Regions from separate parts of the Pseudoxanthomonas sp. JBR18 genome, predicted to be linked through region 2. Evidence: riboswitches for the same ligand, from Rfam matches in the RefSeq annotation. Region 2 holds a riboswitch; the other holds the start of a gene.
What was found. Region 2 has a riboswitch for cobalamin ahead of metE (5-methyltetrahydropteroyltriglutamate--homocysteine S-methyltransferase). Riboswitches for the same ligand answer to the same signal wherever they lie in the genome.
Positions count from the first base shown of each region.

Region 1: another riboswitch for cobalamin. It lies ahead of btuB (TonB-dependent vitamin B12 receptor); the one in region 2 lies ahead of metE (5-methyltetrahydropteroyltriglutamate--homocysteine S-methyltransferase).

Region 1 covers NZ_CP116339.1:2,543,669-2,547,071, forward strand. The annotation lists gene btuB (TonB-dependent vitamin B12 receptor) at 1-1,530, opposite strand, end outside; cobalamin riboswitch at 1,676-1,907, opposite strand; gene PJ250_RS11375 (TfoX/Sxy family protein) at 1,932-2,306, opposite strand; gene PJ250_RS11380 (free L-methionine (R)-S-oxide reductase MsrC) at 2,303-2,788, opposite strand; gene queD (6-carboxytetrahydropterin synthase QueD) at 3,197-3,403, opposite strand, start outside.
Region 2 covers NZ_CP116339.1:1,484,819-1,488,221, reverse strand. The annotation lists gene PJ250_RS06770 (YdcF family protein) at 440-1,249, opposite strand; cobalamin riboswitch at 1,355-1,596, shown strand; gene metE (5-methyltetrahydropteroyltriglutamate--homocysteine S-methyltransferase) at 1,825-3,403, shown strand, end outside.

The DNA of each region.
Region 1 (3,403 bases), 1.1 Mb from region 2:
CTGGGCGTTGATGTCCAGGCCGGCCAGGGTGATGAAGCCGGTCAGCTCGGCGCCGCGGATCTTCGCCTTGTCCACGTTGACCACGTTGAAAGCCGTGTCGTAGCCGATCAGGTCCTCGATGCGGGTCTCGTAGGCGTTGAAGGTCCAGTTCCAGCCCTGGCCGTACTGCGCCAGCCCCAGGTTGAGCGACTTGCTCTTCTCCGGCTTGAGATCCGGGTTGCTGAAGCCCGGGTAGTACAGGTCGTTGAAGTTGGGCGCCTTGAAGCCGGTGCCGGCGCTGGCGGTGAACTTGAACCCGTCGCCGAAGCCGAAGCCATAGCCCAGGCTGCCGGTGGTGTGCGAGCCGAACTGCTCGTTGTCGTCGTTGCGCACCGAGGCCTGCAGCGACTGGGCGCCGAAGGTGCCCTGGTACTCGGCGAACACGCCAGTGTTGTCGCGGTCGGCCACCTCGTAGTCGGTGGTGCTGGTGACCTGGTCGTTCTGCCAGTCGCCGCCGAGGGTGATCGTCTGGCCTTCGGCGAACTGGTAGTCGGCCTGCGCCGAGGCGGTGTCGCGACGCGTGTCGAAGGTGCTGACATAAGTGCGCGTCCCGGTGCCGGCATCGACGTAGTGATTGTCGGCCTGGTCGTCGTTGCGCCCGGCCTGCACCGTCAGCTTGAACGCCTCCGACGGCGTCCAGGTCAGCTTGCCGCCGGCCACGCGCTGCAGGTTGTCGGCGAGGTTGCCGCCAAACAGGCTGCCGTCGTATTCGTTGGTGCTGTCGGCGTTGAGGAAGTTGCCTTCCAGGGCCAGCGTGTCGGTGAGGCTGTACCCGGCGCGCAAGCCGAAGGAGGTGTTCTTGTAACCGTCGCGGTCTGGCTCGTCGGCATAGCAGCCAGCGCCGAAGGGGGCCTCGGCATTGCCGGCGGTGCCGCGGCAGGCGTTGATGCCGTCGGTTTCCTGGTAGCCGGCGTTGGCCGACAGCCAGCCGCGATCGCCGCGGTAGCTGAAGCCGGCGCTGTGGTTGCGCAGGTCGTGGGTGCCGAAGCCGGCCTGGGCGTAGGTGGTCAGGCCCTTGCCACCGTCACGGGTGAAGATCTGGATGACGCCGCCGATGGCCTCGGAGCCGTACAGGCTCGAGCGCGGGCCGCGCACGATCTCGATGTGGTCGATCTGCGCCACCGGCAGGTCCTGGAATGCGGCCAGCCCGGCGGTGACCGAGCCGATGCGTACGCCATCGACCAGGACCAGCACGTGGTCCGATTCGGTGCCGCGCAGGAACACACTGGTCAGCTTGCCCGGTCCGCCCTGGTTGGCGATGTTGATGCCGGCGCGGCCGGCCAGCAGTTCCGGCAGAGAGGTCGCCTGGCTGCGCTCGATCTCGGCGCGGGAGATGACCTGGATCGGAACCAGGCTGTCCTGCACGGCGACCTCGGTGCGGGTGCCGGTCACGGTGACCTGATCCAGATCGGTGGCCGCCTCGGCGGTCTGGGCGCCGGCATTGGCGGAAAGCCCCAGCGCGATGGCCAGGGAAAGCAAGCGGTACTGCATGGTGTCGTGTACTCCGTCGCGCGCCCCGCGCGCATGGAAAGCAGGGGAGGAGCTGCACACGAAGGAAGACAGGCGGACGGCACGCGCCTGGGAAGGCCGCGCGGTACGCGCGACGCCCTCCGCATCGCAACCGGTGGTGGGCCCAAAGGGACCCGTGCTGTCAGGCCGGTCTCCGGGCTTGCGAGCTGGAAGTGCTGGACTTCCGCCGTCGCGCCTTCCCGTGCGCCCGAGGGCACACAGTGGCCGATGCGTTGGCATGGCTCGCTTACCGTTGCGGGGGCAGCGCCGGAATCGTCCCCTCCATGGGGCTCACCGGCTTCCCGTTTCAACCCGCGGCGCGGTGCGCGCAGCAGGTCACCTGAAAGCGGCGCGGATTGTACGCGATCCCGGGCCGGCCGGCCTCAGTCGTCGTGTCCGCCGGGGCTGTCGAGGAAGTCGAACGTGGGCGCGCTGTCGCCCTCTTCGCTGCCCTGGGTGGTGGTGACCGGCGCGGCGGCGGGGCGGCCGCGCGGGGGCGGCAGGGCCGCGGCGGCTTCCTCGACCTGCGCCACCATCTCCTGGCGCCGGGCCTCGGGCACGTCCTGCCACTGGCAGCCGCGCAGCGCGCCTTCCAGGGAATAGAGCAGGTTGAGGCTGGGGCGGAAGCCGGCGCGCTTGATCCGCATGAAGGCGTCCACCGCGCCGGCCGCGCGCAGGTCTTCCTCACTGCGCAGGCCAACCTGGCGCAGCCACGCGGCGGACTTGGGCCCGATGTTGCGCAGCTGCGTGATGCTCATACCAGGGCCTCGACCCAGGCGGCGGCGATGGCTTCGATGCCGCGTTGGTCGTCCTCGTCGAAGCGGCCCACCAGCGGGCTGTCGATGTCCAGCACGCCGATCAGGGCGCCCTTCTTGACCAGGGGCACCACGAGCTCCGAGCGCGAAGCCGCGTCGCAGGCGATATGGCCGGGGAAGGCTTCCACGTCGTGCACGCGCTGGGTCTGGCCGGTGCTGGCGGCTGCGCCACACACGCCCTTGTCCAGGGCGATGCGCACGCAGGCCGGCAGACCCTGGAACGGGCCGACCACCAGCTCGGTGCCATCAAAGAAATAGAAGCCCGCCCAGTTGAGGTCGGGCAGCGCGTTGAAGAGCAGGGCCGAGAGGTTGGCCGCGTTGGCGATGCGATCGGCTTCGCCGTACATCAGGCCGCGCGCCTGCTCCAGCAGCTGGGCGTATTGCTCGGGCTTGGTGCCCGAAAGGGTCTGGCTGGCAAATGACATGGCGCGATTCTACGCCGCGCCTCTGGATTCGGACTGTCATTGGCGTTGCGCATCAACGCGGTGGCGCGGTGGCGCCCGGGACACGCGCAGGCGGTCGCTCGTGGTGGCGTCGGCGCGCCCGGGGACAGCCGCGCGGGCATAAAAAAAGCCCGACAGGGGGAGGGACCTGTCGGGCCGGGATTTGTGCGGGGGGAGGGACCCACACAAATTGGGGTGCGTGGCGCGAAACGCCTGCGCTGAATCGGGATCGTGTCGCTGGCGAAGAAGTGGCCGGTGACTCGATGTTGCGACGCAGCATATCGAGCGTTCTGGTGCATTGCAACACGCTTAGCGCGCATGACCGACGAACGGTTCAATTTCGTTTCAGCAGGACGAAATCACGTCAAGAACGTGACGAAATTTCGTCGGTCAGCCCGCTGCGGGCCCGCGATAGCGGCTGCCGGCGGTGCAGGTTTCGTGCACCACGACCTGGCTCAGCAACGGCAGGGCCGGCTTGAGGTGGTCCCAGATCCATTCGGCGATCCGCTCGCTGGTCGGGTTCTCCAGGCCTTGGATGTCGTTGAGGTAGTGGTGGTCCAGCCGGTCGTAGAGCGGTTTGAAGGCCGCCTTGACGTC
Region 2 (3,403 bases):
ACTTCGAACGCTTCAAGCCTGAGCCAGAGCGCTTACCGACGCCGGCCAACGCTCGACCAGATCCCACGCCACTCCGCACAAAGGAAAGCCTTCAGATCTGCGGATACAGCGTGTCATCAAGGCTGGCAGGTCGACAAGGCGCGCAGCCCGCGTAGACCGGAGGGGCTCCTCAAAAGCTGCACCGAGTCAGTGTCTTGTGTGAGCCGCCCTTCTGGCTGACAAAGACCAAGAGGCACCCAACTCCGCTCAAGTTCGGCGAAACTGCCTAAATGTCACGCACGCACCTTGAACTAATGCGCTGCAGGACGCTGTGACCGGTAGCATTGAACGTACTGTCAGAGTGACGCCGCAGTCCCTCGGCAGATGCCTGAACTCAACCATGGGGAAGCTTGGCGCGTGTCAGCGCAGCGCATAGCGTGCCCCGCGCGCCATGCGCACGCTATTGCGCCGGCGGCAGCGTGACCGGGCGATCCAGCGGATGCTGGACTGGATCGGGGATCGCCTTCACCGGAGCGTCGTTCCTGCCCAGGAAGTTGTACCAGTGGTAACGGGCGATCCCCAGCCACTCGACACAGGCCAGGTCGGTGATGAGCAGGTTGTAGCTGTTGGGCAGCCAGGACGAGAACGGCGCGGTGTAGTCGCTGCGCGCCGGGGTGGGGTGGAGGCCGAAATGGGCGAAGTACAGCAGGCTGCGTCGCATATGCAGGCCGGAGGTGACCAGCACCAGCGGGCCGTGAGGAACCTCTGACAGCAGATGGGAAGTGAACTTCGCGTTCTCCCAGGTATTGCGTGAAGCGCTTTCCTCCAGCAGTGCCGAGGCGGGCACGCCGGCCTCGCGCAGCAGCGAGCCGTAGAGTTGCGCTTCGGTGTTGCCCAATCCGGCGGGATCGCCTCCGGAAATCAGCACCCGGCAGCCCCGCGTGCTCGCCTTGCAGCTCTCGTAGAGCTGGACCGCACGCAGAATCCGGCTATAGGCCAGCGACTGTGGCTCGATGCCGCCTTCGTGCGGCAATTTCTGCATGCCCATGCCGAGCACGATGATGACCGAATCCGGTGCCCAGGCGAGTCGGACCGGGTCACGTTGACCGGCCTGGGTCATGGCCACGATCCAGCCGGCCAGTAAGCCGTTGCCCAGCAGCCAGAACACGATCACCCAGCAGCTTGCGACGACGCGTGCCGTGCGCCTCCAGCGCAAGCGGAACAGCACGGCCGTCAGCAACGCGCCTAAGGCCAGAAACACCAGGGACATCGGCCGAACCCACGCAGGAAAACCCTCATGGTTGCAGATCGCGGGCAAGGCTTCATGTCCAGCGTCCTGACCCCTCCACGGCTTGACGCAAACCGCCGCTCCGCATACTGTGCGCGGGCCGAAGGTTTCATCGCTTCATCCCCATGAAGCGATGAATTAAACGGGAATCCGGTGAAGGCGCCTGAGGGCGCCCATTCCGGAGCTGCCCCGCAGCGGTTATTGGAAACGAACCCCGCCAACAGCACTGGTGTCGCTTCAACGCGACACCGGGAAGCGGCGGACAGTAGGTGGCGCGTCCCACGCCGTGTCCATGAGCCCGAAGACCGGCCCCGGCCGGAAGACCCAGACCGGTCTTCCGTTTCGACCTGGCACCGCTCGCGGGAGCGGCACGGGCACTCCGCTCCCTGCAGTCGACCGCGGGCGGGACGGGGTGAGCGTGCGTGTTTCGCGTAGTGGATCCGGTTCGCCCGCGGGGGCGAAGGTCGCTGGCGTGGCACGTCGCAGCCGGAAGTCCGGACGCGTGGCGCGCGGTTCCTTCGTTCCTCAATGCCCACACGCAATGAGGATCCATCCACATGACCATCGTCACCAACCTCGGCTTTCCCCGCATCGGGCCACGCCGGGAACTCAAGCACGCCCTTGAACGCCACTGGAAGGGCGAGGACAGCGCGGACACGCTGCAGGCTACCGCACGCGAGCTGCGACTCAGGCACTGGCACCTGCAGCGCGAGGCCGGCGCCGACCTGTTGCCCAGCAACGATTTTTCGCTCTACGACCAGGTGCTGGACACCGCCTTCCTGTTCGACGCGATCCCGCAGCGCTACCGCGCCCTGGCCGAGTCCGACCCGCTTGGCGCCTATTTCGCCATGGCGCGCGGGCGCCAGACCGATGGCGTCGACCTGCGGGCGCTGGAGATGACCAAGTGGTTCGACACCAACTACCACTACCTGGTGCCGGAACTGCAGGCCGGGCAACGCTTCGCGCTGCGTGGCGACAAGCCGGTCGCCGAATTCCTGGAAGCCAAGGCTGCCGGCTTCAACACCCGCCCGGTCCTGCTGGGGCCGGTGAGCTTCCTGCATCTGTCCAAGACGGTGGATGGCAGCGACCGTTTCGCGCTCCTCGACGGCCTGCTGCCGGCCTACGCCGCGCTGCTCTCGCACCTGCACGCCGCCGGCGCGGAGTGGGTCCAGATCGATGAGCCGATCCTGACCCTGGACCTGACGACGCAGGTCCAAGACGCGTTGCGTGAGGCCTACGCACGACTGGCGCAGGCCACGCGACCCAAGCTGATGCTCAGCACCTACTTTGGCGCGCTTGGCGACAACCTCGTGCTCGCCGCCGAACTGCCCGTCGACGGCCTGCACGTGGATCTGGTGCGCGCACCCGAACAGCTCGACGCGGTCCTCCAGGCGTTGCCCGCCGGGCGGGTGCTCTCGGCAGGCCTGGTGAATGGCCGCAACGTCTGGCGCACCAACCTGGACAACGCGCTGACCCTGGCGCGCTATGCGCAGGGCCAGCTGGGTGCCGATCGATTGTGGCTGGCTCCGTCCTGCTCGTTGCTGCACGTCCCGGTCGATCTGGACCAGGAAAAGACCCTGGATGAAGAAGTGAAGCCGTGGTTGTCCTTCGCCCGCCAGAAGCTGGGCGAACTGCGCCTGTTGGCCAATGCCCTGGACGGTGCGCCAGACGCGGACGCCGGCCTGGCCGAACAACGCGCCCACCTTGAATCGCGCCGACAGTCGCCGCGCGTGCATCGCCCCGAGGTCGCCCAGCGCGTTGCGCGCCTGACGCCGCAGGACAGCCGCCGGCAATCGCCCTATCCGCAGCGCCGCCGTGTGCAGGAAGCCGCCTTCGACCTGCCGGTCTATCCGACCACCACGATCGGCTCGTTTCCGCAGACCCAGGACGTGCGCCAGGCACGTGCGCGGCACAAGTCCGGCAAGCTCTCCGACGCCGAGTACGACGCCTTCCTGGCGGCCGAAACCGAGCGCTGCGTGCGCTTCCAGGAACAGATCGGGCTCGACGTGCTGGTGCATGGCGAATACGAGCGCAACGACATGGTCGAGTACTTCGGCGAGCAGCTGGATGGCTTCGTCTTCACCAAGCTGGGCTGGGTGCAGAGCTACGGCAGCCGCTGCGTGAAGCCACCGATCA